DNA from 4 places in the Luteibacter sp. GL_149 genome. Region 4 is predicted to be linked to each of the others. Evidence: riboswitches for the same ligand, from Rfam matches in the RefSeq annotation. Region 4 holds a riboswitch; each other region holds the start of a gene.
The links. A riboswitch is a leader RNA that binds a small molecule or an ion and turns the genes downstream of it on or off. The one in region 4 is predicted to bind cobalamin.
Positions count from the first base shown of each region.

Region 1: it holds a riboswitch for cobalamin, as region 4 does, so the genes downstream of both, AC3IR3_RS18950 (ribonucleoside-diphosphate reductase subunit alpha) here and metE (5-methyltetrahydropteroyltriglutamate--homocysteine S-methyltransferase) in region 4, are expected to answer to the same signal.
Region 2: it holds a riboswitch for cobalamin, as region 4 does, so the genes downstream of both, AC3IR3_RS20260 (TonB-dependent receptor domain-containing protein) here and metE (5-methyltetrahydropteroyltriglutamate--homocysteine S-methyltransferase) in region 4, are expected to answer to the same signal.
Region 3: it holds a riboswitch for cobalamin, as region 4 does, so the genes downstream of both, AC3IR3_RS14230 (CoA-acylating methylmalonate-semialdehyde dehydrogenase) here and metE (5-methyltetrahydropteroyltriglutamate--homocysteine S-methyltransferase) in region 4, are expected to answer to the same signal.

Region 1 is NZ_CM174395.1:4,311,762-4,319,744, forward strand. Features, by position in the region: gene AC3IR3_RS18935 (catalase family peroxidase) at 1-146, shown strand, start outside; gene AC3IR3_RS18940 (cytochrome b) at 143-697, shown strand; gene AC3IR3_RS18945 (DUF2501 domain-containing protein) at 744-1,304, shown strand; cobalamin riboswitch at 1,491-1,702, shown strand; gene AC3IR3_RS18950 (ribonucleoside-diphosphate reductase subunit alpha) at 2,022-4,379, shown strand; gene AC3IR3_RS18955 (ribonucleotide-diphosphate reductase subunit beta) at 4,571-5,599, shown strand; gene AC3IR3_RS18960 (acyl-CoA thioesterase) at 5,788-6,177, shown strand; gene AC3IR3_RS18965 (MerR family transcriptional regulator) at 6,263-6,709, shown strand; gene AC3IR3_RS18970 (aldo/keto reductase) at 6,706-7,698, shown strand; gene queF (NADPH-dependent 7-cyano-7-deazaguanine reductase QueF) at 7,745-7,983, shown strand, end outside.
Region 2 is NZ_CM174395.1:4,621,543-4,629,525, reverse strand. Features, by position in the region: gene AC3IR3_RS20265 (efflux RND transporter permease subunit) at 1-987, opposite strand, end outside; gene AC3IR3_RS20260 (TonB-dependent receptor domain-containing protein) at 1,295-3,160, opposite strand; cobalamin riboswitch at 3,323-3,570, opposite strand; gene AC3IR3_RS20255 (TonB-dependent receptor) at 3,851-6,850, shown strand; gene nagA (N-acetylglucosamine-6-phosphate deacetylase) at 7,398-7,983, opposite strand, start outside.
Region 3 is NZ_CM174395.1:3,215,344-3,223,326, reverse strand. Features, by position in the region: gene AC3IR3_RS14245 (diguanylate cyclase) at 1-1,577, opposite strand, end outside; gene AC3IR3_RS14240 (hypothetical protein) at 1,629-1,964, opposite strand; gene AC3IR3_RS14235 (SAM-dependent methyltransferase) at 2,110-2,919, opposite strand; cobalamin riboswitch at 3,014-3,231, shown strand; gene AC3IR3_RS14230 (CoA-acylating methylmalonate-semialdehyde dehydrogenase) at 3,359-4,882, shown strand; gene AC3IR3_RS14225 (acyl-CoA dehydrogenase family protein) at 4,882-6,069, shown strand; gene AC3IR3_RS14220 (enoyl-CoA hydratase) at 6,066-6,863, shown strand; gene AC3IR3_RS14215 (enoyl-CoA hydratase/isomerase family protein) at 6,860-7,983, shown strand, end outside.
Region 4 is NZ_CM174395.1:687,803-695,785, forward strand. Features, by position in the region: gene AC3IR3_RS03100 (xylose ABC transporter ATP-binding protein) at 1-249, shown strand, start outside; gene AC3IR3_RS03105 (sugar ABC transporter permease) at 292-1,437, shown strand; gene AC3IR3_RS03110 (hypothetical protein) at 1,695-1,970, opposite strand; gene metK (methionine adenosyltransferase) at 2,688-3,902, opposite strand; gene metE (5-methyltetrahydropteroyltriglutamate--homocysteine S-methyltransferase) at 4,072-6,363, opposite strand; cobalamin riboswitch at 6,573-6,802, opposite strand; gene AC3IR3_RS03125 (CHAD domain-containing protein) at 6,854-7,660, opposite strand; gene AC3IR3_RS03130 (aldo/keto reductase) at 7,786-7,983, opposite strand, start outside.

The sequences.
Region 1 (7,983 bases), 1.1 Mb from region 4:
TCAACTACGACCCATTAGTGTTGCCCGCCGGCATCGAGGGCTCGAACGACCCGCTGCTCGCGGCGCGCTCCGCCGCTTACGCCGATTCGTATCGTCGACGGACGACCGAGGAAGCCCGTGGCCTGACAAAGGAGGGTGCACGATGAACACCCGTGCCGACATGTTCCATCCGCTCGCCCGTGCGCTGCACTGGCTGATGGCGATCATGATCCTGTCCATGCTGTTCATCGGCGCGGGCATGGTCGCGTCGGTGTCCGAACGGCACGAAACGCTGATCCACATCCACAAGCCGCTGGGCATCGCGATTCTTATCCTCGCGATCCTGCGTATCGCCATCCGCCTTCGCCACCGTCCGCCTCCGCTGCCCGCCGATCTGCCCCTGTGGCAGAAACTCGCCGCGTACGGATCGCACCTGTTGCTGTATGCACTGATGATCGCGATGCCTCTGATCGGCTGGGCAATGGTGTCGGCGAGCGGCGAGCCGGTGATGCTGAGCGCGTCGCTACGGCTGCCGTCCATCCTGTCCGCGAATCCGGTCGCTTTCGCCTGGCTGCGCGCCGCGCACGGGTATCTTGCCTACCTGCTGTTCCTGACCGTCGTCGTGCATGTCAGCGCCGCGCTCTATCACGGCCTGATCCGCCGGGATGGCGTGCTGCGATCCATGACCGGTCCCGTGCGGACGGACACATCCGGCTAACATTCGCGGAGTTACTTATGGGCTCCCTTGAAGCAGGAGCTCCGCCATGAAACCGTCCAGCAGCCTGTCGTATCTTGCCTTTGCGCTCGTCCTGGCCACCGGCTCCGCGTCGGCCCAGAACCTCGACCAACTGAAGGGCATGGTGGGCGGAAACTCCGCCTCGTCGCTGACCTCCGGTAGCGCGACCAATGCGGCGGGCATCATCCAGTACTGCCTGAAGAACAACTTCCTGGGCGGCGACAGCGGCGCCTCGTCCGTGAAGGACAAGCTCCTGGGCTCCGTCACGGGCGATACGAAAGCCGCCGGCAACGACAGCGGGTCCGGCTCGGCAACCGACAAACTTATGGGCAAATACGGCATCGGCGGCAAGTCGTCTTCGTCGTCGGCCACGAAGGACAAGGGCTATACCGATGGCGCCAACGGCATCCTGAAGACGGGCGACGGGAAGAGCGTCGACCTGGGATCGCTGGGTAGCGGCAGCACCAAGGGCCTGAGCCTTGGCTCGCTTGGCGGCGGCTCCAGCTCGGGCGGCGACCTGAAGCAGCAGCTGACCCAGAAGGTCTGCGACAAGGTGCTGTCGCAGGGTAAGTCGATGATCGGGATGTAACAGACCCGACGAAGCGGCGCGGGACGACCCACGCCATGCCGAAAAAACCGGTCGAAAATACTTGAGATTTTCGACCGGTTCTGGGCCTTTCCCGCCCGTGAAACCATTGAAAAATTCGTTCCGAAGCCCAATCAATGACATAGGCCGAACACACTACATCTTGTGTTGACCTGACTGTCGCCCGCCTATATCGTGTGCCTCGTTGGTGTCCGTCCAGACGCGGCTGTCGGTCGGACTTAAAAGGGAATCCCGGTGTAAATCCGGAACTGCCCCGCAGCGGTAAGTGGGAACGATCCTGTCAATGCACTGGTCCTCAGGGGGCTGGGAAGCGACAGGTAGGCGGATCGAAAGGTCCATGCCCACGAAGTCCGAAGACCTGCCAGCGACCGCCGCCCGATCGGCGACGGTAGTGGTGACGACCTCCGCGGGGAGGGACGTCGCGGCGCGGAGCCCTCAGGGTGTCCGCCCTCGACCTGTCCGCGAAGCTCACCCGGTTACTCGCCCTGCGCGTGGGAGCAGGCAAGCTTTCCTGGCCATGGGGCAAGCCTAAAAATGACAACAACAATGGATTCCTCCGCGCGCGAGCGCACCGCATCGCCGGCCGACGCCGCAGCGACTCCTTCCAGCAACGACAAGGCTCCGGCCGCCGGTTACAAGACCAGCGCCGAGCGTCCCGCACCGGACTTCACCCTGACTCCTCCGCACAACCCCGGCCAGATGCGCGTCACCAAGCGCAACGGTGGCCATGAAACCGTCGACGTCAACAAGATCGTGCGCGCGGTGACTCGCAGCGCCGACGGCCTCTTCGCCGTCGACCCGATGCGTGTCGCCCTCAAGACCATCGGTGGTCTGTACGACGGCGCCACCACGCAGGAACTCGACCAGCTTTCGATCCGCACCTCGGCCGCGCTCACCGCCGAGGAACCGGAATACGGCCAGCTGGCAGCGCGTCTGTTGTCGGCATTCGTCGACAAGGAAGTGTCGGGCCAGGAGATCCAGTCGTTCTCGCAGTCGATCCTGCGCGGTCACGAGCTGGGCATCCTGAACGACCGCCTGCGCGACTTCGTCGCGATCAACTCGCGCAAGCTCAACGACGCCATCGACACGCACGCCTCGCGCCGCTTCGAATACTTCGGCCTGCGCACGGTGTACGACCGTTATCTTCTGCGCCATCCGCAGAAGCGCACCGTGATCGAAACGCCGCAGTATTTCTTCATGCGCATCGCGTGCGCGCTGGGCGGCAACGACATCGGCGAAACGCTGGAGCTGTACAAGCTGCTGTCGTCGCTGGAATACCTCGCCAGCTCGCCCACGCTGTTCAACGCCGGCACCGCGCACGAGCAGCTGTCTTCGTGCTTCCTGCTCGATTCGCCACTGGACGCGCTGGAAAGCATCTACCAGAAGTACGGCGACGTCGCGCAGCTGTCCAAGTTCGCCGGCGGCATCGGTCTGGCGTACTCGCGCATCCGTTCGCGCGGTTCGCTGATCAAGGGCACCAACGGTCATTCGAACGGCCTCGTGCCGTGGCTGAAGACCCTCGACGCTTCCGTCGCCGCCGTGAACCAGGGTGGCAAGCGCAAGGGCGCCGCATGCGTTTACCTGGAATCGTGGCACGCGGATATCGAGGAATTCCTCGAGCTGCGCGAGAACACCGGCGACGATGCGCGCCGCACGCATAACCTCAATCTCGCCAACTGGGTTCCCGACCTTTTCATGCGTCGCGTCGAAACCGATGGCGACTGGTCGCTGTTCGACCCGAAGATCGTGCCGCACTTCGTCGACACGTGGGGCGAGACGTTCGATGCCGCGTACGCGAAAGCGGAAGCCGACGGCCTCGCCGTAAAGACGGTGAAGGCGCGCGAGCTTTACGCCCGCATGCTGCGTTCGCTGGCCCAGACCGGCAACGGCTGGATGACGTTCAAGGATCGCTCGAACGCCACCAGCAACCAGACCGCGAAGCCGGAAAACGTCATCCATCTGTCGAACCTGTGCACCGAGATTCTGGAAGTCACGTCGGCCGACGAAACGGCCGTGTGCAACTTGGGCTCGATCAACCTGTCGCGCCATGTTGTCGACGGTCAGTTCGATTACGAAAAGCTCGCCTCCACGGTGCGTATCGCCGTGCGCCAGCTCGACCGCGTCATCGACCTGAACTTCTATCCGATCTCCACCGCGAAGACGGCGAACGTGAAGTGGCGTCCGGTCGGCCTGGGCGTGATGGGCCTGCAGGACGTCTTCTTCAAGCTGCGCCTGCCGTTCGACTCGGCCGAGGCACTCGCGCTGTCGACCCGCATCGCCGAAGAGATCTATTTCAATGCGCTGACGATGTCGAACGAGATCGCCGAACGCGAAGGCGCGCATCCGGGCTTCTCCGAAACGCGCGCCGCCAACGGCGACATGCAGTTCGACTACTGGCCGCAGGCCAGGCCGAATGGCAAGGACGACCGCTGGACCGCACTGCGCGAAAAGATCAAGGCACACGGTCTGCGCAACTCGCTGCTGATCGCCATCGCGCCGACCGCGACCATCGCGTCCATCGCCGGTTGCTACGAGTGCATCGAGCCGCAGGTGTCGAACCTGTTCAAGCGCGAAACGCTGTCGGGCGACTTCCTGGTGGTGAACCGCTACCTCGTCGAAGAACTGAAGACACTAGGCCTGTGGACCGCCGATGTGCGTGACGCGATCAAGCTCGCCGAAGGTTCGGTACAGGGCATCGCATCGATCCCCGCCGCGCTGCGCGAGGTGTATCGCACCACGTGGGAACTGCCGCAGAAGGCCCTCATCGACCTCGCCGCCGCACGCGGCGCGTACATCGACCAGAGCCAGTCGCTGAACCTGTTCATGGAAAATCCGAACATCGGGCAACTGTCGTCCATGTACATGTACGCATGGAAGTCGGGCATCAAGACGACGTATTACCTGCGTTCCCGCCCGGCCACGCGCATCCAGAAGACCACGGTGTCGTCCGGCGCCGCCGTCGCACCGATCGCACCCGTCGTCGATGCACAGGAAGAAGCCACGGCCGCGGTGTTCTGCTCGCTCGAGAACCCCGAGTACTGCGAAGCCTGTCAGTAAGTAAGAGCGGGGGTGGGGGCTGGGAAGTGGGGGCGCGGCGTCGAACGCCCGAGGGTGCTGGTAACGTCACGCAGGCCGTGATTCCGCCGGACGGTTCCAGCCCTATCGGGCGATCGCCGGAAATGCGCCCCCACTTCCCACCTCCAACCCCCGCTTCAAAGCCACACCCCGAATTGCCCTGAGGTTCACCCATGTCCGCAGCTCCGATCTCCCGCGATACCAACATTCTCGACCCCGGCTTCGAGCTGACCCTGCGGCCGATGAAATATCCGCAGTTCTACGAGATGTACCGCGCCGCGATCCGCAACACGTGGACCGTCGAGGAAGTCGACTTCTCACTGGATACCTCGGACCTGACGACCAAGATGTCCGACGCGGACCGTCACCTCATCCATCGTCTGGTGGCGTTCTTCGCCACGGGCGATTCGATCGTGTCGAACAACCTCGTGCTGAATTTGTACCAGCACGTGAACTCGCCCGAAGCGCGCATGTACCTGTCGCGCCAGCTGTACGAGGAAGCGCTGCACGTGCAGTTCTACCTCACGCTGCTCGATACCTATATCCCTGAGCCGTCCGAGCGCAACAAGGCGTTCGCCGCGATCGAGAGCATCCCCTCGATCCGCCAGAAGGGCGAGTTCTGCTTCAAGTGGATCGATTCCATCCAGAACCTCAACCGTCTGGAAACGCGCGAACACCGCCGTCAGTTCCTGCTCAACCTGATCTGCTTCGCCGCGTGCATCGAAGGCCTGTTCTTCTTCGCCGCGTTCGCCTACGTCTACTACCTGCGCTCGCGCGGCCTGCTGCACGGTCTCGCGTCGGGTACCAACTGGGTGTTCCGCGACGAATCCGGCCACATGGCGTTCGCGTTCGAAGTGGTCCGCACCGTGCGCGAGCAGGAACCGGATCTGTTCGACGACGAGATGCGCGCTCAGGTCGAAGCGATGATGGAAGATGCCATCGCATGCGAAACGCAGTTCGCGGCCGACGTGCTTTCGGGCGGCGTGGCCGGCCTGTCGGTCAACGACATGCGCCAGTACCTCGAATATTGCGCCGACCAGCGCCTGGTCCAGCTCGACATGCCGAAGAAGTACGGCGCGAAGAATCCGTTCGACTTCATGGATCTGCAGGACGTGCAGGAACTGACGAACTTCTTCGAGCGCCGCGTCTCGTCGTACCAGGTCGGCGTGCAGGGCGAAGTGACGTTCGACGCGTCGTTCTGATCCATCGGATTTCGTGACACCGAAAAGGCCCGTTCCTGCGCTGCAGGGGCGGGCCTTTTTCTTGCCCCTTCGCTTTTGCTTTGCGTAGGAGCCCGCTTGCGGGCTCCTACAACCGATGGCCGGACGGGTGGCACGAAGCGTGTGCGTCGCCCACAATGTCGCAACGCACAACGAAAAGGCCGACGCCCATGGCATCCCCCTCGAATCCCACCGAAGCCCGTCTCCTCGAAATCGTCTTCCCCGACCACACCAACCACCTCGGCACGCTTTTCGGCGGACAGGCACTGGCATGGATGGATAAGGCGGCGTTCCTCGCGGCATCGCGGTATTCGCGCCAGATCGTCGTCACTGCCCGCTCGGAGCAGGTCGATTTCCACGTGCCCGTGCGCAAGGGGCAGATGGTCGAACTCATCGCCACAGTCGTCAGCGTCGGGCGCACGTCCATGAAGATCGACGTCGCCATGTTCACCGAAGACCTCATCTCCGGCGCGCGCGAACTCTGCACGCGCGGTACGTTCACGATGATCGCGCTGGACGCCGACCACAAGCCGACACCCGTACACCCGTTACCGGTGTGAAACGGATTTAAGGGCAATCCCACGTGAAAATCGTTTCATCCTGAAGGGTTGACTTAGAGCGCACTCGAAGGCGTATCGTCTTCGCATGCCCACCTTTCTCAGCATCCGTGAAGCCGCTCTCGCCACCGGTCTCACCGCGCATACGCTGCGCTATTACGAACAGATCGGCCTGATCGATCCGGTTCCCCGTCGCTCCGGCCAGCGCGTCTACGGCGAGCCGGAAATGGCCTGGATCGAGTTCGTGCTGCGCCTGCGCGGCACGGGCATGTCCATGCGCGATATCCAGGTATACGCGGAGCTGCGCCGTGCAGGCGAGACCCCCGAGAACGTACGCCTGAAAGGCGATCTGCTGGCGCGTCATGCGTCGCACATGCGCGGCGAGCTTCAACGGCTCACCGAAACCATCGCCCGGCTCGACGAGAAGATCGCCCTTTACCGGTCCTTCTACGGCCAGTCCGTTCCCGAATCCCCGGAGGAACCGCCCGTCGTGGCGATTCCCCTCTCCCCCTCGAACCGCAGGAGACACGCATGATCACCCGCACACTTGGCCGCAACGGGCCGACGGTTTCCGCTCTGGGCCTTGGCTGCATGGGCATGAGCGAGTTCTATAGCGGCCGCGACGATGCCGAATCGATGGCCACGCTGCAACGGGCCTTCGAGCTCGGTATCGACTTCCTCGATACGTCCGATGCCTATGGCCCGTATACGAATGAGGAACTGGTCGGCAAGGCGATTGCCGGCCGTCGCGAGAAAGTGTTCCTCGCCACGAAATTCGGCATCGTTCGCGATCCGTCGAACGCCAACGCGCGCGGCATCAGCGGCCGGCCGGAGTATGTGAGGACGTCGGTCGAGGGCAGCCTGAAGCGTCTGGGCACCGACTATATCGATCTCTATTACCAGCACCGTGTGGACCGCGACGTGCCGATCGAAGAGACCATCGGCGCCATGGCCGAACTGGTCGTCGAAGGCAAGGTGCGCTATCTCGGCATGTCCGAAGCATCGAGCGCGACGATCGAGCGAGCGCACAAGGTTCATCCGATCACGGCACTGCAGACGGAATATTCGCTCTGGACGCGCGACCCCGAAAGCAACGGCATCCTCGACACCTGCCGCAAGCTTGGCATCGCTTTCGTGGCGTACAGCCCGCTCGGTCGCGGCTTCCTCACCGGTTCCATCACCCGGCCGGAAGACTTCCCGGAGGACGACTATCGCAGAATGAGTCCGCGCTTCCAGGGCGAGAATTTCGCGAAGAACCTACGCCTGGTCGAAAAGGTGCAGGAGTTCGCCAGGGCAAAGGGTTGCACGCCGTCCCAGCTGGCGTTGGCCTGGGTTCTCGCCCAGGGCGACGATATCGTGCCCATTCCCGGGACCAAGCGTCGCAAATACCTGGAAGAGAACGTGGGTGCCATCGACGTGCGCCTGGAACCGGCCGAACTTAAGGAAATCGACGCGATCTTCCCGGCCGACGCGGTCTCGGGCGAACGCTACGTGCCCGCCATGATGGGCAGCCTCAACGGCTGACGCGCCGGTCACGTACAATGGCGGTTCCACCGATTCGCGAACCGCCATGTCGTCCCCCGAACACTCGCCGCTGGGCAAGTCCACCGTCTACGCCGACCGCTACGACGTCAGCCTGCTCTTCCCCATTCCGCGCCAGGGTAAGCGGGACGACATCGGGGTGACCCATCCGCTGCCGTTCCACGGCACGGATGTCTGGAACGGCTACGAGCTTTCCTGGATCGACGACCGCGGCAAACCCGTGGTGGCCGTGGCGGAGTTTCGCGTTCCGGCCACCACCCCGAATAT
Region 2 (7,983 bases), 800 kb from region 4:
GGAACGCGTCGTCTGGGTCAGGTCGAAGATGGGGGTAACGATGGCGTCGGCGGGGAGCGAGTGGGCAAAGCGGGGCAGCGCCGCGCGAATGGCTTCGGCCGTTTCGATCGAGTTGGCATTCGGGCGCTTGCTGATCTGCATGCTGACGGCGCGCTCGCCCTGGAACCAGGCGGCCTGGTATTCGTCCTGCGCACCGCTCTGCACCTTCGCGATATCGCCCAGGCGCACCGGCACGTTATTGCGTACCGCGATCAACAGGGCGGCGAAATCCTTTGGCTCGCGCAGACCGTCATTGGCCAGCACGGTCATCTGGGTGGTGCCGTCGCTGATCGTGCCCTGCGGCGAATTCACGTTAGCCGCGTGCAGGGCGTTCGAGACGTCGTTGGTGGTCAGCCCCTTGGACGAGAGGGCATTGGTATCCAGTTCGACGCGTACCGCATGCGGGGTACCGCCGAAGACCTGCACGCGCGATACGCCCGGAATCTGTGCCACGGCCGGCGCCAGCAGCGTGTCCACCGTGTCGTAGAGCCTGTCCGGGGGAAGGCTTTTCGAGGTGATCGATACAAGCAGCACGGGGATCGAGCCCGTGTCGAACTTGAAGTACTGCGGGGGCGACGGCATGCCGGTCGGAAGATCTTTCGCCGCCGCGTTGATGGCAGCCTGGACGTCGCGCGCCGCCTTGTCCGTACTGCGATCCATGGTGAAACGGACCTGCACGAAGCCCGAGCCTTCGTTGCTGCTCGAATACATGCGGTCGACGCCGGGAATCTGCCCGAGGTGGCGTTCCAGCGGCGCGATGATGGTCGAGGCCATCGTCTGCGCGTTGGCTCCCGGCATCTGCGCGGACACGAAAACGGCGGGCACGTCGACGGACGGCAGCGCGGCGACGCCGAGCAGCAGATAGGCGATGAAGCCGGCGATCAGCAATCCCGCCGCCAGTAGCGACGTTCCGATGGGCCGGCGAATGAATGGGGCAAAGATATTCACGAACACTCCCTGTAGCGCGACAAGCATAACCGCGCACAGTGGACTTTATGCCCGCCGTTCGTTGCAGTTACGTGTGCCTTAAGTCGCTCCCCTGCCGGAAGGCAGGGGTCGGGAGGAGCATGAATAAGCTTTGTCGCGCGGCCGGTTGCACCGCACTGGACCCCTGCCTGCGTAGGGGGTGACGAACGACGATGAGGGGCATTCACGGAGCGCATCGCCAGCACGACGATGCACCCCGACTACCCCTCACCGTCGTCCCGCCCCGGTCTCCGGAAGAACGAAAGCGCCGTATCGGACGCTCTTGCTCTTACAGCCCCGGCATATACCGCACGGTCACGTAGTACGTCCGGCCGAGCTGGTTATAGAAAGCCACCGTCTCGTACGAGTGATCGAACACGTTCGCGACGCGGCCCTGCAGGCTCCAGCCCGGCTGGAAGCGCCAGGTGGCGCGCAGGTCGGTCGTGGCGTAGCCACCCAGGCGACGGGTGTTCGCCGCATTGTCGTAGCTCTTGCCCGCGGCGTTCAGCGTGCCACCGATCGTGAAGTCGCCAAGATCGCGGTCGAGATCGATGCGGCCGGTCTGATCGGGGCGGCGTGCCAGTTTGTTGTTGTACTGGTCGCCTTCCGTGCGGTTGCGCGGCTGCTGCCAGGTCAGGTACGTGCGCACATGCCAGCCGTCGACATCGGCGCCGAGCTGACCTTCCACGCCGCGAACGCGAGCCTTGTCCACATTGATCGGCAGGAAATTCGAGTCGAAGCCGATGAGATCGTCGAACTTCGTCTGGTAGGCGTTGACCGCCCAGTTCCAGATGCCCGGCGTGCCGGACAGGCCGATTTCCGCCGTCTTCGCCTTTTCGGGCTTCAGGACAACCGGTGCGCCATACGGGTAGTACACGTCGTTGAACGATGGCGCGTGGAACGAGGTGCCGTACGACGCCGTGACCTTCATGCCGTTGTCGAACCGGAAACCGTACGCGGCGGCGCCGGTCGTGTGGTTGTCGAACTGGCTGTTATGGTCGCGGCGCACCGACAGCTGGATCTCGTGGGGGCCAAAGATGCCCTGGTACAGCGCGAAGACGCCCGTGTTGTTGCGGTTGTCGCGTGCGTAGCCCGTGTCGCTGTCCAGGTGTTCCTTCTGGTAGTCGACGCCGGCGCTCAGGATCTGGCCCGGGGCGAGGGTGAAGTCGTTCTGCCAGGAAGCCTGGTTGCGCTTCGAGTACAGGTAACCCGTGCGCTTCATGTTGGCGTTGTATTCGGCGCCGTTGAGATAGTTGTCGGCGCGGTCGATGTTCTGGCCGACGTTGAACGTCATGCGCCACATGTCGAGCGGGCTGAAGGCGAGCTTTGCGCCAGCAATCTGCTGCGAGCGACGGGTGAAGTTCTGGAAGCTGCCGTCGTATTCGATGTCGCCCTTGCTGCGCAGCCAGTTGGCCGCGAGCTCGGTACCGTCGTCGAAGCGGTAGCCGCCGCTCAGCGCGCCGTTATAGGTGCGATAGGAATCCTTGTCCGGCTCGTCGACGAAGCAGCCGGCGAAGGCCTTGGCGGCACCGACGCGGCAGGCATTGATGCCGGTGGTGTACTGGCCACCGAGGCTGGCGTTGTACCAGCCGTGGCCGTCGCCGCCGGACAGGCCGAACTGGCCGCCGACCAGGCCGTGGCTGCCGCCGGTCATGCTGATCGAGGGCGTCGGTGCCTCACCGGCCTGGCCGTGGCGGGTGAAAATCTGGATGACGCCGCCGATGGCGTCCGAACCGTAAAGGCTGGAGCGCGGACCGCGCACGATCTCGATGTGGTCGATCTGCTCCACGGGCAGCTGTTCGTAAGCGGGAATGCCGGCGCCAACGGTGCCGATACGCACACCATCGACCAGGACCAGTGTGTGGCTGGAGTTCGATCCGCGCATGAAGAGAGAGGTTTGCTGACCCAGGCCGCCCGAATTGGCGATCGAGATACCCGGCAGGCCGGTGAGCAACTCCGCGACCGACTGGGGCTGCAGGCGTTCGATATCGTCGCGCGTGATCACGGTGACCGGTGCGAGCGTTTCGTCGAGCGGCATGGCGGAGCGCGTGGCCGTCACGACAACCGGATCGAGCTTGTTCGCTGTGTTCTGGTCGGCGGCATGGGCCGCGGCGATGCACGACAGCAGGGCGGTCGCGAGCAGGGTCTTCTTCATGGAACGTTTCTTCCTCTACCGCGTTGAAGCGCGGGTGTTAGCCAGCGTGAGGCTGGAAGGGAAGACATCGCGAACGCGACGCGCAGCCGCTGAAGGCCGCGCAAAGGTCCCCGATTCGCCCTCCGCGAACCAGCCAATAAAGCGCCGCGTACGCGCTTCGAAGCGCATACGAGCTATCGGGCCGGTCTCCGGACTCGCGCACGACGTGTCTGCACACGTCCGGACCGGCGCCTTCCCGCGCTTGGCGCAGTGGCGTCTCGCCGATCCGGGAATACCGCGTCGCGGTATTCCACTCGCTTACCGTTGCGGGGGCAGTGCCGGCCTTGTCGCGCCTTAAAAGGGCGACGCACCGGCTTCCCGTTTAATCCTTCCGGCGGACGCCGTCGGGACACCCGAACCGCGCCACTTTAGCGTTGCGCTTCAAAACCAGCAAGTTAAGAACTCGTTTACGGAATTTCTTCACGAAATCGTAAGAACGGCACTTGACCGACGCAAAAACCTGCGAGTAGGGTCGGCGTGAGCTCAGCGTCCGGTCCAGGGGAAATCCCTGGACGAGAGGGGCACTACCGCCAGTTACAGCCGTCCGGAGGGGGGCGCTGCCGTCGAAAGTGCGGATGGTCTGGGTTCGAACAGAGTTCGGTTGCGGCTTGCGACCGTCTCATTTGCTGTTAATTTCTGGGGAGAAACAAAATGCAGCGCTCCATCAACCGCAGCCCCGTGCTGCGTCGGTCCGTCTTGTGCACCGCGCTTGCCCTGAGTCTGGCAAGCGGCGCGGTCCTGGCACAGTCCAATGCTTCCGGTGTCGTTTTCGGCCGCGTCGCGCAGCCCGAAGGCAGCGTCGTCCATCTGCAGAACCTGGACACGGGCCTGACCCGTGACGTCGGCGTCGATGCCGACGGCCGCTATCGCGCAAGCTCGCTGCCGGTCGGCCGCTACAAGGTATCCGTCGAACGCGGCGGCCAGACCGTCGAAACCCGCGATAACGTCCAGGTCTCGCTTGGCGGCGGTGTCGACGTGTCGTTCGCTGGCTCAGCCGCGCCGGGATCGGCTCAGACCCTCGAAGGCGTGCAGGTCACCGGCAACGTCCTGCCTGCGATCGACGTTTCGTCCGTCGACTCGCGCACCGTCCTCACGTCCCAGCAGTTGCAGAAGCTTCCGCTGGCCCGCGACGTCACCGCCGCCGCGCTTCTCGCGCCAGGCGTTGTCGCAGGCGATAGCCGTTACGGCAACGTGGCGTCCTTCGGTGGTTCGTCCGCGTCGGAAAACCAGTACTACATCAACGGTTATGCGGTAACCAATGCGCTGACCGGTCTTGGCTTCACCAGCCTGCCGTTCGACGCCATCGACCAGCAGCAGATCTTCACCGGCGGCTACGGCGCCGAATACGGCCGTTCGACCGGTGGCGTGATCAACGTCGTCACCAAGCGCGGCGGTAACGAGTGGAAAGCTGGCGTCGGCATGTACATCACGCCGCAGTACTTCCGTCAGTCGCCGCGCAGCATTTATCGTACGAACGGTCAGCTCTTCCAGTACCGCGGCGACAACAAGAGCACGGACATGCAGTACACCGGCTACATCAGCGGTCCACTCATCAAGGACAAGCTGTTCCTGTACGCCGCGGCTGATTTCACCAAGTCCGATAGCAAGAATGTCAGCAGCATCCTGGCGCCGCAGAAAACCAATCAGACGTCCAAAGCCACGAAGTGGATGGCCAAGATCGACTGGAATATCACCGATAGCCACCTGCTGGAACTGACCGGCATCGGCGACAAGACCAACGTCGATCGCAGCGTTTACAAGTACAACTACGCGACCGGTACCCAGGGTGCTTTCATCGGTACCGATAAGCTGAAGAACTTCGACGCGGGCGCTGGTTCGGCGCCTGGCGGCGATGTGTATATCGGCAAATACACCGGTTACATCACCGACAACCTCACGATCAACGCGTTGTACGGTCACTCCACCACCAACCATGTTCGCGATCTGAACTATGCCGGTTCGCCGAATTGCCCGTGGATCACGGACAGCCGCCGCGGCATCTCCAGCCCGATCGTCGGTTGCGGCCTGGTCAACGGCACGGTGCTTGGTGCGGGTGCGAAGGACAAGACCCACGGCTACCGACTGGACGTCGAATACCGCATCGGCGATCACGACCTGCGTGCGGGCGTGGATAACCAGACGCTGGAATCGAGCGCCGGCAATGTCTACGAAGGCGGCTATCGCTGGGTCTACCGCAACGCCGGTAAAGTCACCGGCCGTCCGGACATCGTTCCGCCGCCGGGTACGCAGTACGTCGCCGAAAAGCGTCTCTTCCAGACCGGCGCCTCGGTCAAGGTCGAGCAGGAAGCGCAGTTCATCGAAGACAAGTGGCAGGTCACCGATCGCTGGATGGCGTACATCGGCCTGCGTAACGAGCAGTTCAAAAACCTCAATGGTGCCGGCGAAACTTACGTCAAGCAGCGTCATCAGCTTGCGCCGCGTCTTGGCGTGACGTGGGACGTGTTCGGCGATTCGACCTTCAAGGTGTATGCGAACGCCGGTCGCTACCATCTGGCGATTCCGTCGAACGTGGCTATCCGTGGTGCCTCGGCATCGATGTATTACAGCGAGTACTACACCTATTCGGGCGTGGGTCCGAACGGCGAACCCACGGGTCTGACCCAGCTCGGCAATCGCGCTTACCTCAACGGCGAGGACGGCCATACGCCGAACCCGAAGACCGTTGCCGCGCAGGGCATCGATGCTTATTACCAGGACGAATACATCCTGGGCTTCGATAAAGCGATCAATGCGGACTGGAGCTACGGCGCCAAGGTCACCTATCGCAAGCTGAAGAGTTCGATCGACGACTTCTGCGATTCGCGTCCGTTCGAGAAGTACGCCACGCGCAAGGGCATCGACATCAGCAACGCCAGCATCCCGGGCTGCTATCTGTTCAATCCCGGCAAGGGCGGCACCTTCCAGGTGGATATCGATGGCAAAGGCACGCTGGTTCCGTTCGAGCTGACCAAGCAAGATTTCATCACGGATGCAGGCGTAGGCTTCCCGGATCTGAAGCGCAGCTACTACTCGCTCGACCTGTACCTGGAACACCACTTCGATTCGCGCTGGTACGGTCGCGTCGATTACACGTTCTCGCGTAGCTACGGTAACTCCGAAGGCCAGCTGAAGTCCGACATCGGCCAGCTCGATCCGTCGGTGACGCAGGACTGGGATGCTCCGGAAATCATGCAGTACACGAACGGTCCGCTGCCGAACGATCGCACGCATGCACTGAAGGCCTATGGCTACTTCCAGGCGACACAGGAGTGGTTGTTCGGTGCGAACATCGCCATCGCGTCGGGTCGTCCGAGGAACTGCATCGGCCTGGACCCGGTCGATGCGATCCAGTACGGCGCCTCGTACTTCGAATGCGGCGGCAAACCCGCACCGCGCGGTTCGCAGGGTCGTCTGCCATATACCTGGCAGCTCGACCTGAATACCGAATACCGTCCGCTCTGGGCCGGCGCACAGCAGCCGCTCGCATTCACCGCGGCGGTGTTCAATGTGGCCGGTAGCCAGCGTCCGGTGGCGCAGGTCGACGTCGGCGAAGTCAACACGGGCGGTCCAAGCGACGATTACCGTCGTGCAATCGCGTTCCAGACGCCGCGTTATTTCCGCTTCGGCGTTCGTTACGACTTCTCGCTCTAAGAGCGAACACCAGCGCGCCCGGGCAATGTACCCGGGCGCGCACTCGACTCCCCTGTCGTTGGCCGGCGCCGGATCGTCGGCCTTTTTTATGGTTCTTTTCGCATGGTCGGGGAGGGCTCGGCTTTGCCATCGCTATTGCCGTAGTGCTGGGACGCTTCGAGGAGAGCCGTCGGCCACCGCCCTCGACGCTCCGTCTCCACCGTCGCTCGGGAAGGGATAGCCGCTGCGCGGCTGGTGTTCTATGGCTGCGCCCCGTCGCGCCCGCGCGGCGGGCGGGGGTTTTCGATTCGGCTCCTGCCTCAGCGAAAACGGCGGACCGTCCTGGTCCGCCCCCTTCGGGCCTTTTCCGCCCGCCGCGCTCGGTTCCGCAAGTCGCGTCGAGGGCGGTGGCCGACGGCTCTTCCGGAGGTTGCGGTGACGTGGGGGAAAGCAGCGCGTGACGCATGACCGGTGGTGAGCGTATCCGGTCGCGGCCTCGCAAACGCACGAGCGTGAGGCGGCTGTCCCGACGAGACGCGTGGGGTCGTCCCCGCAGCGCCAGGTGCTACTACGACCGGCTGCCGCTGATCCAGGTTTCCACCACGTTGAAGTTATCGTCCATCACCACGAAGTCGGCGCGATAGCCCGCCGCGATGTGGCCGTGGGTTTTTTCCAGGCCGAGGAATGCGGCGGGATAGGTCGATGCCATGCGCGCTGCCTCGTCGATCGGTACGCCGACCATTTCGACCGTGTTGCGCACGGCCGTGGCCATGTCCAGCGCGGAGCCGGCGAGCGTGCCGTCGGCGGTCTGGCAGACGCCGTCGCGCATGGTGATCGTTTCGCCTTTGAGTACGAAGTCCGGATTGTCCGAGCCCACCGGCGGCATCGCGTCGGTGACGAGCATCATGCGTTCTCTCGCCTTGGCGGCAATGGCAACGCGTAAAGAGGCCGGATGCACGTGATGGCCGTCGACGATCAGGCCGCACCAGCTGTCGTGATCTTCCAGCGCGGCACCGACCACGCCGGGTTCGCGGCTGGTGAACGGCGTCATGGCGTTGAACAGGTGGGTGAAACCACGCACGCCCGCGACCAGTGCGGCGCGCGTCGTGTCGTAGTCGGCGGCGGTGTGTCCGGCCGCGACGACGACGCCGTTG
Region 3 (7,983 bases), 2.2 Mb from region 4:
GTGATCGGGACGTCCGTGCTGTTCTCGGCGACCGTTGTCGCCAGCGCGACACGAATGCGGTCGGCCCGTTCCATCGCCTGTTCGGGCGTGCATTCGGGAAGCATGATGCCGAACTCCTCGCCACCGAGTCGACCGAAGACATCGGTCGAGTGCAGGTATTTCCTGCACACCATGACGGTTCGCTTCAGTACCTGGTCGCCCGCGGCGTGGCCGTGGGTGTCGTTGACGTTCTTGAAGTGGTCGAGATCGAGCAGGATCATGCTGACGCCACGGGACGATTTCGCGGCATAGCGCAGTACCTGTTCGCCTTCGTCGACGAAGTGTTGTCGATTGCATATGCCGGTGAGGCCATCGCGACGCGCCAGTCGCATGAAACGCAATTCCGAGCGTTTGAGCCGGTAGAGGATCAACGCAATAGAAGCGAGAGCGGTCAACAGCAGGGCGATGTAAAGCCGGCTGGTTTCCACGGCTTTACGATCGAGCGCCTGTTGTAGCTGCAGGATCTGGTTCTGTTTGTTCAGGCCTTCGACCTGCAATTTTTTCGCCAGTACCTGTTGCTGGACGATCTGGTAGGCAATGGAGCGCGCGCTGATGTCGTTCAGATAACCCTTGTCGGCGGTGAGGAACTGCTCGTGGTACGCGAGCGCGGCACGCAGGTCGCCGCGCTGTTTTTCGATCAGATAGAGCACTTCGTACGCGATGCTCAGCGGTTCGGTGAATTCGTCCTTGATGGCGCCGTCGATAGCATCGAGTGCATAACCGCGCGCGGTATTCGTATCGCCTTCCTTGAGGTATGCCTGCGCCAGCAGCGCGTTGTACTTGGACGTCAGGCTCGGGTACTGGTCGCGCAGGACGTCCGGATAGTTTGTCTGAAGGAGGTCGATAGCGTCTTTCGTACGATCGTTGGCGATGTAAAAGCGTGCGACATCCGCGCGCAGCGCATTGGCGAAAACGGACTCATGCGCTTCCACGCAGGCGTCGATGCCGTTCTTGAAGCGCGAATCGAGCGAGCTCAGACGACCGCTACGCAGCAATGCGTGCAACTTGAAGGACATCGCCTTGCAGGTGTTTTCACCGGGCGGGATGTCGTCGAGCATCTGTTCCGCATAGGTGATGGCAAGGTCGTACTGTCCCGCTGCGATCAGTACCTGCGCGGCTTCGCCCAGACCCTGGTATCGCGCGGTCTTGTCGGTGATCTGCGGCAGCAGTTCGATCAGCTGGCTCAATCGCGAGAACGCTTCCTCGTAGCGATGGCCGATGCCGAGGATGTTGACCAGCGTGGCCCGGGCGCGAAAACGCAGTACGGCATCGGGCGATCGCTCGGCGATGGCATTCAGCTGTGTCGTGGCGCCTTCGTAGTCGCCGCCGTAGGCGTCCTGCCATGCGATGAGATAACGCAGGTGCCATTGCTGCGATGGCGACAGCGTCGCCGCGTTGCGTTCGAGGCGATCGATGATCTCGACGAACGCAACATGGTCCGACGTCTTGATACTGTCCGCATGGGTGAGCCGGCTGGCCGGATCGTCAGTAGTGGAGGCGACCACACCCGCGTTTCCCACAATCAATCCCAGGAGCATGACCACTCCCGGCAAAAACGGCAGGCGCTTGAGGCCAGCCCGGAACATGACTCAGGCGACGATCGAGCAGTCTTTGGAACCCTTGAGCGAGGCCTCAGTCGTTTCGTCCTCGCCGTCCTTGTGTTCTTCTTCGTTGTCGCTCGGCATCTGCGTGCCGGTATTGTCGTCGCTCGGCATCTGGGTGCCGGTATGATCCATCTGCGTCGCCATGAACGAATGCTGCCTCAGCTGGCTGCGAAGTTCGCCGGCATCGCCGGCCAGAATCGCGGCACGCAATGGTTCGTCGATCTGCGCCTCCGCCATCGCGTGCTCCAGCTCTTCGGGCGATGCGCCACGCAGTCGCGCGTCCTGCCCCAATTTCTCCAGAAAATCGACGACACTCGACATCGAACCATCCCCCGATAGCTGGCGGTTTCAAGACCTGGCCAGTGGCTGTGCGGTGCCCCCCTTGGGCACGGCGACAGCGCGATCATATCCCGCGCGGGGAGCGATCACACTGGTAATTTCACGCGAGTCCGCCGGGGCGAATCGGTCAGGACTTACCGGCCAGCTCCAGGTCGATGGCCGCGAGCCGGGCCCGGACGTCCTTATTCGGCCGCATGGCATGGGCTGGCGGCAGCGCCAACGTGTCGGACATGCCGACATTGGATCGAGGTAAATCGCGCAGCGCCAGGCGTTCGATCCGTGGCGACTGGATAGGCAGCGTGGGCGCCTGATAGATGACGACCTCGTGATCCAGGGAGTAATCCTCGCTCAGCACGTCCACGAGAATCTGCAGATAGGGCTCGCTGGTGGAGAACTTTCCCTTGGACATGTCACCGGTGACACCCACCTGCCAGAGCACCAGCCAGGCGCTGGGATCCACGCGGCGGTGATTGATCATGAACTGGCTGGCTTCGAAATGCTGGCATCCATAGGTACCCGGATCGATGCCGAGGTCCGCGTAAAGGCAGTCCTCCGACGATACGCCCGGTTCCATATGGGCCGGGTATCCCTCGCGGCGGGCCTGCTCGATGGACTTGTGCGGTGCCCAGGCGAATACCCCCGGGTGCCCATAGAAGACGCCGCAGACGCGCTTTCCCGCCCGTACTTCGGTCAGCATGGCGTCGACCATTTGCCGGTAGGTTTCGATTCTCGGCTTACCTTTCGCGTAGTACGGCTGCAGGCTGCGGACGTCCTTATGCATGCCCGACAGCCATAATTCGACGACACCATCGGATACCCCGACGAAGACGACGTCCGCCGCTTCGATGTGGCTGCGCGCCAGCGGTCCCATGTGCGCACCCAGGGTCATGCCGGTGCCCACGCAGACCAGGCTGCCTTTGGATGGGGAAGTGCTCAAACGCGATCTCTCCTGAAGGGATGGTGTCGCGGGCGAGCATACGACGGTTTGCGGACTATGGCGCAGTGCAGCTTGTTCGCCGGGGCGCGAACGTTACACTCGTGGGACCACAGGTGTCCTGCCGCCGTCATTCCGGTGCGCAGGGTGAAACGGGAAGCTGGTGCGGATCGATCGATCCCAAGCCGGCGCTGCCCCCGCAACGGTAGGCGAGAAAACCCGACTGAAGAACCACTGCGAAAGCGGGAAGGTGTCGGGGTGATGCGAATCGCATCGCTCGCAAGCCCGGAGACCGGCCAGTGGCGGACACCTTGCGTGTCCTTCCTCGGGTGTTGCGGTGGGCAACCAGGCGAGCTTCGTCGGTGCCGCATCCGCTCGCATCGACGTGTCTTGTCTGGCTCCGCAGCTCCCTTCGCGGGTGAGCGATACGGAGACAAAACAGATGAACAAGTTGAGCGGCGTTGCGACCGAAGTCGCAAGCGTCAAATTATTGATCGGCGGCGCGTTCGTCGAATCGACCTCCACGCAATGGCGCGATGTCGTCAATCCGGCGACTCAGGATGTCCTGGCGCGCGTTCCCTTCGCGACGGCAAACGAAGTGGATGCCGCTGTGGCATCGGCCAAAGAAGCATTCCGGACCTGGCGCAAGACGCCTATCGGCGTGCGTGCACGCATCTTCCTCAAGTATCAGCAGCTGATCCGCGAGCACATGGGCGAACTCGCGTCGATCCTCACGGCCGAGCAGGGTAAGACGCTGCCCGATGCCGAGGGCGATGTTTTCCGTGGACTGGAAGTCGTGGAACACGCGGCAGGTATCGGCAACCTGCAACTGGGCGAACTGGCCAACAACGTTGCCGGTGGCGTCGACACCTATACGTTATTGCAGCCGCTTGGCGTCTGCGCGGGCATTACGCCGTTCAATTTCCCGGCGATGATTCCGTTGTGGATGTTTCCCATGGCGATCGCGACCGGCAATACCTTCGTGCTGAAGCCATCCGAACAGGACCCGATGGTGACGATGCGCCTGGTCGAACTCGCGCTGGAAGCAGGCATTCCCAAGGGTGTACTCAATGTCGTCCACGGTGGCGAAGAGGTCGTCAACGCCATCTGCGACCACCCCGATATCAAAGCCGTGTCGTTCGTTGGATCGACGAAGGTGGGGACGCATGTCTATCATCGTGCATCGCAGGCCGGGAAGCGCGTCCAGTGCATGATGGGTGCGAAGAATCACGCGGTGGTGCTTCCGGATGCCAACCGCGAGCAGACGCTCAACGCGCTTGCCGGCGCGGCGTTCGGTGCGGCGGGCCAGCGTTGCATGGCGGCGTCGACCGCGGTACTGGTGGGCGAGGCGCGGTCCTGGATTCCCGAGCTGGTAGCGAAAGCAAAAACCCTCCGGGTCAATGCGGGTAGCGAGTCGGGCACCGACGTCGGTCCGCTTATTTCTTGTGCGGCGCGCGAACGGGTAGAAGGCTATATCGCATCCGGCGTACAGCAGGGCGCGATCCTGGAGCTCGACGGACGTTCGCCGAGCGTGCCCGGTTATGAGAGCGGAAACTTCGTCGGACCGACGATCTTCTCGGGCGTCAAACCCGGCATGCGGATCTACGACGAAGAAATCTTCGGGCCGGTACTCGTCATCCTCGGTGCGGATTCGCTGGACGAAGCCATCGAGCTGATCAACGCCAACCCCAACGGAAACGGCACGGCCCTCTTTACGCAAAGTGGCGCCGCCGCACGTCGTTTCCAGGAGGACATCGATGTCGGTCAGGTCGGTATCAATGTGCCGATTCCTGTGCCCGTACCGTTGTTTTCGTTTACCGGGTCGCGCGCATCGAAACTTGGCGACCTCGGTCCTTACGGTAAGCAGGTCGTTCTTTTCTATACCCAGACCAAGACGGTGACGCAGCGCTGGTTCGACGACGACACGCTGCATGTCGGGGTCAACACCACGATCAGTCTGAAGTAATGGTGGCGGCCATGGACATTCACGTAACGCCGCCGCCATGGGATCTCGGTGAGGATCAGCTTGCCTTCCGCGAGGCGGCCCGGGCCTTTGCCGTGGCGGAACTGGCACCGCATGCCGCGCGCTGGGACGCGCACTGCGAATTTCCGCGCGAAGCCATCGGCAAAGCGGGCGAGCTGGGTTTTTGCGGGTTATATGTCGACGAGATAGCTGGCGGATCGGGCCTGACCCGGCTGGATGCCGCGATCGTGTTCGAAGAACTGGCAGCTATCGATCCGTCTACAGCGGCCTTTATCAGTATCCACAACATGGCGACATGGATGCTGACGGCGCATGCGCGTCCCGCGCTGAGGGACGTATGGGGACCGCCGCTCGCATCGGGCAGGAAGCTTGCTTCGTATTGCCTGACCGAGCCCGGCGCCGGTTCCGATGCCGCTTCTCTGAAGACGCGTGCCGTACGCGATGGCGATCGCTATGTTATCGACGGCGCGAAAGCATTCATCTCCGGTGCGGGTGCCACCGATGTCATGGTGGTGATGGCGCGCACGGGCGGCAACGGTGCCGGTGGCATCAGCGCGTTCGCGGTGCCCGCCGATGCGAAGGGTATCGGTTACGGTCGCAAGGAAGAGAAGCTGGGCTGGAACAGCCAGCCCACGCGCAGCGTCAGCTTCGACGGGGTGCGTGTTCCCCTCGATCATCTGCTGGGCGAGGAGGGAGGCGGTTTCAGGCTCGCCATGAAAGGCCTGGATGGCGGACGCACGAATATCGCCGCATGTTCGCTCGGCGCCGCACAGGGCGCGATCGATGCCGCGCGGCGTTACATGGGCGAGCGGCGGCAGTTCGGGAAGAAGATCGGCGAATTCCAGGCATTGCAGTTCAAGCTCGCCGACATGGCGACTCAACTGGTCGCCGCGCGACAGATGGTGCATACGGCGGCACGCAAACTCGACGCCGGCACGCCGGATGCATCCGTGTGGTGCGCCATGGCCAAGCGGTTCGCCACGGACGCCGGCTTTGCGATCTGCAACGATGCGCTGCAGATCCATGGCGGATATGGCTATATCCGCGAGTACCCGATCGAGCGGTTGCTCCGCGATTGCCGCGTGCACCAGATACTCGAAGGGACCAACGAAATCATGCGCGTGATCATTGCGCGCCACCTGCTCAACACCGAAGAGGAATTGCGATGAGTTCGCACCGCGGCACGTCCTACACGAATCTGCAGATGGAGGTCGACGATCATGTGGCGATTGTCACGATCGCCAATCCACCGGCCAACACCTGGACCCGGGACAGCCTCGCCGCGTTGCGCGATCTTGTCGTCGACCTGAACAGCGATCGCGATATCTACGCGCTGGTTATCACCGGCGAAGGCGAAAAATTTTACTCCGCCGGTGCGGATCTGAAGCAGTTCGCCGATGGCGACAAGGCGCTGGCGCGCGATGCCGCACGCCGGTTTGGCGAAGCGTTCGAAGCGTTGAGCGCATTTCGCGGCGTCAGTATCGCCGCGATCAACGGCTATGCCATGGGTGGTGGCCTGGAATGCGCGCTGGCCTGCGATCTGCGTATCGCCGAGGAACAGGCGCAGATGGCGCTTCCGGAAGCGAGCGTCGGCTTGCTTCCCTGTGCGGGCGGCACGCAGAACCTGGCGCGGCTCGTCGGCGAGGGTTGGGCCAAGCGCATGATCCTGCTGGGCGAGCGCGTCGACGCGCCCACGGCGCTGCGCATCGGCCTGGTCGAAGACGTGGTCGCCAAAGGCGAGTCGAAGAGCCGGGCAATCGCCTGGGCGAAGCAGGCGGGAAAGCAGAGTCCCACCAGTGTCGCCGCCTGCAAGAAGCTTATCCAGGCGACGCGCACGCAAACCCATGCCGCGGCCCTGGTGAGCGAGCGCGAGGCGTTCGTCGATCTGTTCGACAGCGCCGACCAGGCCGAAGGGGTCCATGCTTTCCTTGAGAAGCGCATCCCGCGCTGGGAGAACGCATGAACGACGTTGCCACTTCCACCGTCGCCGAAGGGCCCGTGCTTTTCGAGGAACGTGTAACCGCCAACGGACGGCGTATCGGTGTTGCGACACTCAATGTTCCGAAAACACTCAATGGTCTGTCGCTGGACATGGCGCGCCTGCTCGACGCACAGCTGGACGCGTGGGCGGCCGACGATCGCGTGGCCATGATCGTCCTGCAGGGCGCGGGCGAAAAAGCGTTCTGCGCCGGTGGCGATCTGCACGGCCTGTACCGTTCGATGGTCGGGTATCGCGCCAGCGGGCATGCCGATATTCGCGAGAACGACTACGCGCGCGATTTCTTTGCCACCGAGTACCGTCTCGACTATCGCATTCACACATTTCCGAAGCCGGTTCTTTGCTGGGGGCACGGCATTGTCATGGGCGGCGGCATCGGCCTGATGGCGGGTGCGAGCCACCGTGTCGTGACTGAGCGTTCCCGGCTGGCGATGCCCGAAATTACCGTCGGTCTCTATCCGGATGTGGGCGGCAGCTGGTTGCTCGATCGTGTGCCGGGTCACGCTGGTTTGTTCCTCGCACTGACGGGAGCGCCATTGAACGCCAGCGACGCGATTCATTCCGGACTGGCCGACCATTACGTGCAGGAAGTGCATTTCCGCACCATCCATGACGGACTGTCGGAGATTGCATGGGGCGACGATGCGGGCGCGAACGCAGTGCTTCTGACCTCACTGCTTCGGCTGCACTCGGAGGCCACCGTCGACGGACCATTGCAACGGCATCGCGTGCTGATCGACGAGGTGTGCGACGACGACGATCTTGATCGGGTTGTCTCCGCTATCGCCGCGATCGGGATCGACGATCCATGGCTCGATGCGGCAAAACAGGCGCTGGCCGCCGGCGCGCCCGGCTCGGCACGCCTGGCGTTCGAATTGCAGCGGCGCGGGCGCGGCATGTCGTTGGCCGACGTCTTCCGTATGGAATACGTGGTGTCGCTGCACTGCGCGGCACATGGCGATTTCGCCGAAGGCATTCGCGCGTTGCTGATCGACAAGGACCGCACGCCGCGCTGGCAGCCCATGACGCTGGGCGAGGCAACCGCCGGCTGGGCCGATGGATTTTTTGTCGCGCCGTGGCGAGA
Region 4 (7,983 bases):
GAGCCCACGCGTGGCGTCGACGTCGGATCGAAGTTCGACATCTACACATTGATGTTCGAACTTGCCGCGAAGGGCGTGTCGATCATCATGGTCTCGTCCGAAATGCCCGAAGTGCTCGGCGTAAGCGATCGTGTGCTGGTGATGGGCGAGGGCAAGCTCAAGGGTAACTTCCCGAACGTCGGGCTGACCCAGGAGCAGGTGCTCGCCGCCGCCATAGACAGCGCGGCGGCGACACCGAACGCCGCCTGACACAAAACAAGAATCCCATTCCGCGTTTTCAGGGAAGCCGACATGCAAGCCCAGCAAGTGCAGCAACTGTTCGTCCGCTACAAGATCCTCGCGCTGCTTCTTGCCGTCGCGGTGATCTGGCTCTTCTTTCACATCAAGACGGGCGGCATTTTCGTCACGCCGAATAATCTGTCGAACCTGTTCCGGCAGATGGCGATCACCGGCATGCTCGCGTGCGGCATGGTATTCGTGATCATCGCCGGCGAAATCGATCTGTCCATCGGTTCGATGCTTGGCCTGCTCGGCGGCGTCGTGGCGATCCTGGCCGTCAATCACGGATGGGGTACCTGGTCGGCGATCGGTGTGGTGCTGCTACTCGGTCTTGCCATCGGCGCATTCAATGGCTTCGTCGTTACGAAGATGCGCGTGCCGTCCTTCATCGTCGGTCTGGGTGGCATGCTCGCGTTTCGCGGTCTGGTGCTTTATCTCACCGACAGCCAGACCATTGCGCCGGTACCCGACGATCTGGTGGCGCTGGGGCAGGGCTTCGTGCCGCCGCGGTTGTCGATCTACATCGGCGGCCTGATCTTCCTCGCTCTGGTGGCGCTGACCGCGCGTCGCCGCGTGCGCCGTGCGAAGCTCGGTCTTCAGCAGGGCGCGCTCTGGATCGATGTGGCGAAAGTCGTCGCGATCGGCGTGTTCATCGGCGCCTTCGTTCACATGCTGAACGATGCCGACGGCATTCCCATCCCGGTGATGATCCTGCTCGCGCTGCTCGCCGTGTTCTCGTATATCGCCACGCAGACGGTGTTCGGTCGCCACATCTACGCGGTGGGCGGCAATATGGAAGCCACGCGGCTTTCCGGCGTCAATGTGGCGGGCGTGAAGCTGGCTGTGTTCGCGATCATGGGTTTGATGTGTGCCTTCGCGGGCATCATCACAGTGGCGCGCACGGGTTCGGGTTCGCCGTCGGCGGGTACGGGGGGCGAGCTTGACGCTATCTCCGCCTGCTTTATCGGTGGTACGTCGATGCGTGGCGGTTCGGGTACGGTTTACGGCGCGCTGATCGGTGCGTTGGTGATGGCCAGTCTCGATAGCGGCATGCAGTTGATGGATGTCGATAACTCGTGGCAGATGATTATCAAGGGTGTGATTCTGGTGTTGGCTGTTTGGGTTGATGTGTTGTCTGGGTCTAATCGGAACGCTTAAGCGGTTGCGCTTTGCGCCGAGTCGTGCGGTAAACGGTATGGAGAACAAGAGCGCAACGCTGAAGATTCCCTCGCGCCACCTCACCCCTCACCGTCACCCCGGCGCACGCCGGGGTCCGTGGCGACCACGTGGGGGCAAGCCCGAACGCTGAGGTTTCCGCTTGAAAGCGACCATGGCCGTAGCGACCACCGACCGCCTCGCCGTGGGTCCCGGTGTGCGCCGGAACGACGGTGAGGAGAGTGGAGGCCTTCGACTCTCTATCGCTCGATGGTATCGGCGACACACCCTTTCTCGCGCCATATCGCCACGACAAACTCCGCCGCTTCATCGACCAACCGCCGCACGGCTGTCATGGCCTGCGACATCGTCGTCGCATCGAAATCGGTATGTGTCGAAAGCGCCAGCTGACTCAAGATCGCCGTCGATGCGGTAAGCCGCACCTGCGCAGCATCGTGCAACTCGTCCATGGAAAGCGCGAGATCGCCGCGACACACGGGACAGGAGGAGACGAGGGCGGGGAAGGGAGAGGACATGCACGGCTCCATGTGACCGAAGAGCCGCCACCCGCGATGCGCGAGGTGGCGGACGTGTCGGGGTCGAAACCGGTTACTAAAACCAAAACCCGGCCAGGCCGAAGCCTGCCCGACACGCCCGCCGTAAACACGCGGGAGTGAACGCAGGCGACATGAGTCGACCTGCGTAGTTTTAGTAACTCGGGTTTCGACGCCCGGCCGTCAAAGGAGTCGACGGCTCGCCAAGCATCGCAACCCGTCACCCACGCAGCCATCCGATTATTCCGAAAAATGCGTGGTAATTATTTGAGAATGCGATGAGGCCAAACCTTCCCTCACCGTCATTCCTGCGCAGGCAGGAATCTAGTGCGGTGCAATGAGTTATCGCGATAACGGTGGTTCGGCACTTCCTGCAACTTCGTGGATATCGCGCTCAGGCACGCTCCTACGCAAGACCCGCGAAGCGCTGGTAAGCCACCGCTCTTACCCCAAACTCCCTCACCGCTCGACGTGGCCTCGACGTGGGGACGGCGAGTTCTTTGCCTCACCCCCGCACGTCGTGCTGTCGCGAAGAGCTGATCGAGCGTAGTCGCGACAACCCATTGCACCGCACTGGGTCCCTGCCTGCGCAGGGACGACGGTGAGGGGCAGGTTTCTCTCGGCGCTGAATCGTTCGACGCGCGCAAAAAAAACGGGCGCCGCGAGGCGCCCGTCTTATCTCGCCATGTCCGAAGCGACTTACTTACGTTTCGCAACTCCAAGACCAGCAGCCTCGCGCAGCGCATCGGCTTTATCCGTCTTTTCCCACGAGAACGCGGTGAACGTGTTGCCGTTCGCGTCCGTGATGTCGTACGGGGTGCGGCCGAAGTGGCCGTTGGATGCCGTCGGCTGGTACATCGGGTGCACCAGGTCGAGCATCTTGATGATGCCGTACGGGCGCAGGTCGAAGTGCTTGCGGATCAGCTTTTCGATCTTCTCGTCGGAGATCTTGCCGGTGCCGAACGTCGTGACCGAAATCGAGGTCGGTTCGGCGACGCCGATGGCGTAGCTGACCTGGATTTCGCAACGGTCGGCGAGGCCGGCGGCGACGATGTTCTTCGCCACGTAGCGAGCCGCGTAGGCCGCCGAACGGTCGACCTTCGACGGATCCTTACCGGAGAACGCGCCACCACCGTGACGGGCCCAGCCGCCGTAGGTGTCGACGATGATCTTGCGGCCGGTCAGGCCGCAGTCGCCCACGGGACCGCCGATCACGAACTTGCCGGTCGGGTTGATGTGGAACTTGGTGCCCTTGTGCAGGAGCTTCGCCGGCAGCACGGGCTTCAGGATCAGCTCGCGCACGCCTTCGATCAGGTCCTTCTGCTTCACGCCCGGATCGTGCTGGGTGGAAAGCACGACGGCGTCGATGGCGACGGCCTTGCCGTCTTCATAACGCAGGGTGACCTGGCTCTTCGCGTCCGGGCGCAGCCACGGCAGCGGGCTGTTCTTCTTTTTGCGGACCTTGGTCTGCTGCTCGACGAGGCGATGCGCGTAGTGGATCGCCGCCGGCATGTATTCGTTGGTTTCGTTCGTCGCGTAACCGAACATCAGGCCCTGGTCGCCCGCGCCCTGTTCTTCCGGCTTTTTGCGGTCGACGCCCTGGTTGATGTCCGGGGACTGCTTGCCGATCAGGTTCAGCACGCCGCAGGTCTCGCCGTCGAAACCGACTTCGGAGCTGTCGTAGCCGATGTCGAGGATGACCTTGCGGGTCAGGGCTTCGAGGTCGATCCAGGCGCTGGTGGTGATCTCGCCGGCGACGATGGCCACGCCGGTCTTCACCAGCGTCTCGCAGGCCACGCGTGCACGCGAATCCTGGGCCAGGATGGCGTCCAGAACGGCGTCGGAGATCTGGTCGGCGATTTTGTCCGGATGGCCTTCGGAGACCGACTCGGAGGTGAAGAGGTAGCTGCTCATCGCGGTGATATATCCTTCTTTACGGATAAAGAGATGAATGGGGGCGGGCTATGATACACGGCCCTTGGCGGTTTTGCAGTCCAAGCCTATCGCGCCTCCCTGACGGTTGCGTGATATTCAGACAGAAAACGTGTGCGGGAGCGCGCCAGGGCGCTCCCGCACACGAAGATTACGCCGCCGTCCGGACGCGTGCCCTCAGTCTCTGTGCCGCCGAGACCATGGCTTTCAGGGCCGATTCCGCCTCGGGCCAGCCGCGGGTTTTCAGGCCGCAGTCGGGGTTTACCCATAGCTGGTCGGGACGCAGGACAGCCAGCGCCCTGGTCAGCAGGTCGGCCATTTCGTCTTCGCTGGGGATGCGGGGCGAATGGATGTCGTAGACGCCGGGGCCGATGCCGTTGGGGTAGCGGAAGCGGGTGAAGGCATCGAGCAGGTCCATGCGCGACCGGCTGGTTTCGATGGAAATGACATCGGCGTCCATCGCGGCGACGGATTCGATGATGTCGTTGAACTCCGAGTAGCACATATGGGTATGGATCTGCGTGGCGTCGCTGACGCCGCCGGCCGCGATGCGGAAGGCGTGTACGGCCCAGCCCAGATAGTTCGTCCACTCGGCGCGACGCAGCGGCAGTCCTTCGCGCAGCGCGGGTTCGTCGATCTGGATGATGCCGATACCGGCGGCTTCCAGGTCGTGCACTTCGTCGCGCAGTGCCAGTGCGATCTGCCGGCATACTTCGTCGCGCGGCAGGTCGTCGCGTACGAAGGACCATTGCAGCATCGTCACCGGGCCGGTGAGCATGCCTTTCATGGGACGTTGGGTCAGCGACTGCGCATATGCGGACCAACGCACGGTCATCGGCTCGGGGCGTGCGACATCGCCGTAGATCACCGGCGGTTTTACGCAGCGCGAACCGTAGCTCTGAACCCAGCCGTTGGCCGTGAAGGCGTAACCGTCGAGTTGTTCGCCGAAGTATTCGACCATGTCATTGCGTTCGGGCTCGCCGTGGACGAGCACGTCGATGCCGATGCTTTCCTGGAAACGTACGGCGCGTGTGATGTCGTCGCGTAGCACGGCTTCGTAGGTTGCCGTGTCGAGCTTGCCGGCGCGATGGGCCGAACGCGCTTTGCGCAGTTCCTGCGTCTGCGGGAACGAACCGATCGTGGTCGTCGGGAGTTCCGGCAGGCCGAAGCGCTCGCGCTGGGACACGACGCGACTGGAATAACCCGATCGACGCTGTGCCGCCTGCGGCGTCAGCTGGCGCAGGCGCGCGCGGACGTCGACGCGGACCACGTCGCTGGATTTCGCGCGCGTCGCCACGCGTTCGCTTTGCCTTGCCAGAGCATTCATCGCATCGGGGTCGCCCGCGAGCGCATCGGCGTAGCGTCGAAGTTCGGCGATTTTCTGCCGGGCAAAGGACAGCCAGTCGCGCAACGAGGAGCGCAGGTCGTTTTCGCCGGTAAGGTCGATGGGAACGTGCAGCAGCGAGCACGACGTGGCGACCCACAGACGGTCGTCGGCGATACGCGCCGACAGCGCGCGCAGTTGCCCCATGACCTTGCCCGGGTCGCTCAGCCAGATGTTGCGGCCATCCACGACACCGGCCGAAAGCACGCGATCGGTGGGCAATGCCAGGGCAACCGCTTCGAGCTGCTCCGGCGCGCGAACCAGATCGACGTGCAGGCCGGCGACCGGCAGCGAAACGGCGAGGGGAAGGTTATCGTCCAGTGCCGCGAAATAGGTGGCGAGCAGGATGCGCGGGCCGTTGGCAGCCGCGAGCGTGGCATACACATGCCGATAGGCATCGCGTGCCGCGTCGTCCAGATCGAGTGCCAGACAGGGTTCGTCGATCTGTACCCATGCGGCGCCCTCGGCGGCTAGCGCCGTGAGCACGTCGACATACGCGGGCAGAATCGCATCGAGCAATGCCAGTGCGTCGCTGCCATCGGTGGTCTTGGCCAGCCGCAGGAACGATATCGGGCCCAGCACGACCGGCCGGGCGAGATGGCCGGCGGCGGTGGCTTCGCGGAATTCGCCGATCAGCTTGTCCGTACGCGCGGCGAATCGCTGCCCCGCCGACAGCTCGGGCACGAGGTAGTGGTAGTTCGTATCGAACCACTTGGTCATTTCAAGCGCGGGAAGATCCACCGAAGCCGTCTGCACGCCACGCGCCATGGCGAAATAGGCGGCGAGCGGATCGGCGGCATCCAGTGCGCGATAACGATCGGGGATCGCATCGAGCAGCACCGCGGTATCCAGTACGTGGTCGTAAAGCGAGAAATCGTTCACCGGCACGCTGTCCGCGCCGGCTTCCCGGGCAAGCGCCCAGTGGCGATGGCGCAGGTCGCGTGCGGTATCGAGCAGTTCGGTGGCGGAGCTTTCGCCGCGCCAGTGACTTTCCAGCGCTCGCTTCAGTTCGCGGCGCCGGCCGATGCGGGGAAATCCAAGGTAGGTAACGTGTGGCATGAGTGCATCCTCTTCGTGGCAAAGAGGAGGGAAGGGCGGCCATACCGTCGCGACGCGCGCCCGTGTGTCCCGCCCATGAGAGCGAGACAAGCGCGAGCGTCATGGCGGACTGACCGTCGACCTTCGCCCCCGCGGGCGAACCGGTAGCGTTTCGGAAACGGAAACGCGAACCCAGGTCGGACCAGGCGCGTGCAACCCATGACGGTCGCTCGCGCCCTCGGTCGGCGGCAGGTCTTCGGGCTCGTGGACACGGTGCGCATGCGCACCACCTGCCTCGTCGCTTCCCGGACCGATCCGGTCCAGTGCCGGGGCTTCGAGCCCCTGACGAGTTCGTTTCCACATACCGCTGCGGGGCAGCGCCGGATTCACACCGGCTTCCCTCTTAGCTTTATCTCTATATTCGAATACAGAGATAAAGACCGCTGACGACGCGAAAGTTAGCCGTCCGGACGTCCGAAGTCAAACGTTCTCGCAGGAAAGGGCGGTGGTCTCAGGGACGAGCGGAGGCGATGGCGCTGCGAATCGTGGCGAGTACGGCCTCGTCGATATCGGTATGCGTCGCGCGCAGGCCGTTCTTCAGCAGGCGTAGGTCTTGCTGCCAGCCGAGGCGGTCGGCCGTACGCATGAGCTTGCGGATGGAGCCGGTGTGTTCGACGACGCCCTCGATATGCACACCCGAGCGTTTGTGCATCGACTGGAGTGCCTGCAACTGAAGCCGCTCCCGGCGCACGCGGCGGCGCCAGCTATGGATCGTCACGGGCGTGCCTTCCTCCTGAGCCCTTTCGGCGGCGCGGTGGGCTCGCCGGGCACTGAGTTCCAGCGCCTCCCGGACATGCTTCTTCTTTACCCGCTTCCAGGGCAGCGCGGCGATAGCGCCAGCGGCTCGCTGCACGCGCGCGATGCGCCGGCGAAATTCGGGATCGAGGCGGAGGGCCTCGCCGAGCATGCCGTCGCGGCGCGCTTCCAGCGCCGCGATTGCGGCGTCCCATGCCGCACGTTCCGCGGGTTTGGCTTCGCCGACCAGGGTCTTTCCCGTGACCACGGCGACATGTGAGTCGCGCAGGGTGGACAGGCCGCGACCCAGTGCGCGCAGTCCCCGGTCGATGGCGCTTGCGTCTTCGTCGAACCTGGCCAGACCGATGTTCAGTACGGCGCGAAGGCGGCGTACCGCCTTTCGCGCCTCGTGAATCGCCTTGTGCCGGTCTTTCGAGCGGCCAAGGGCACGCGCGAGCGCACGCGCCTGATTGGCGGCGAGGTCGGCGAGGAGGAGGCCAAGGTCTGGGGTGTCGGCGGGCATTTGTCGATGTTAGGGGTAAAGGACGTGAGCATGTTGCGATGAGAAGGTTTGTCTTTTATAGAGGCGAGCCCGTGTGTGTAGGAGCCCGCAAGCGGGCTCCTACACACACGGACGTGCTATCGGGGTTACTCGAAACCCACCACCGGATGCGGCAGGTACGCCGCTTCCAGCGTGGCTATTTCCTCCGGCGAAAGCGCGATCTCCAGCGCCGCGACCGCATCGTCGAGGTGCTGCGGCTTCGATGCGCCGACGATCGGCGCGGTAACCTCGGGCTTGTTCATGACCCAGGCCAGCGCGATCTGCGCACGAGGCACGCCCCGATT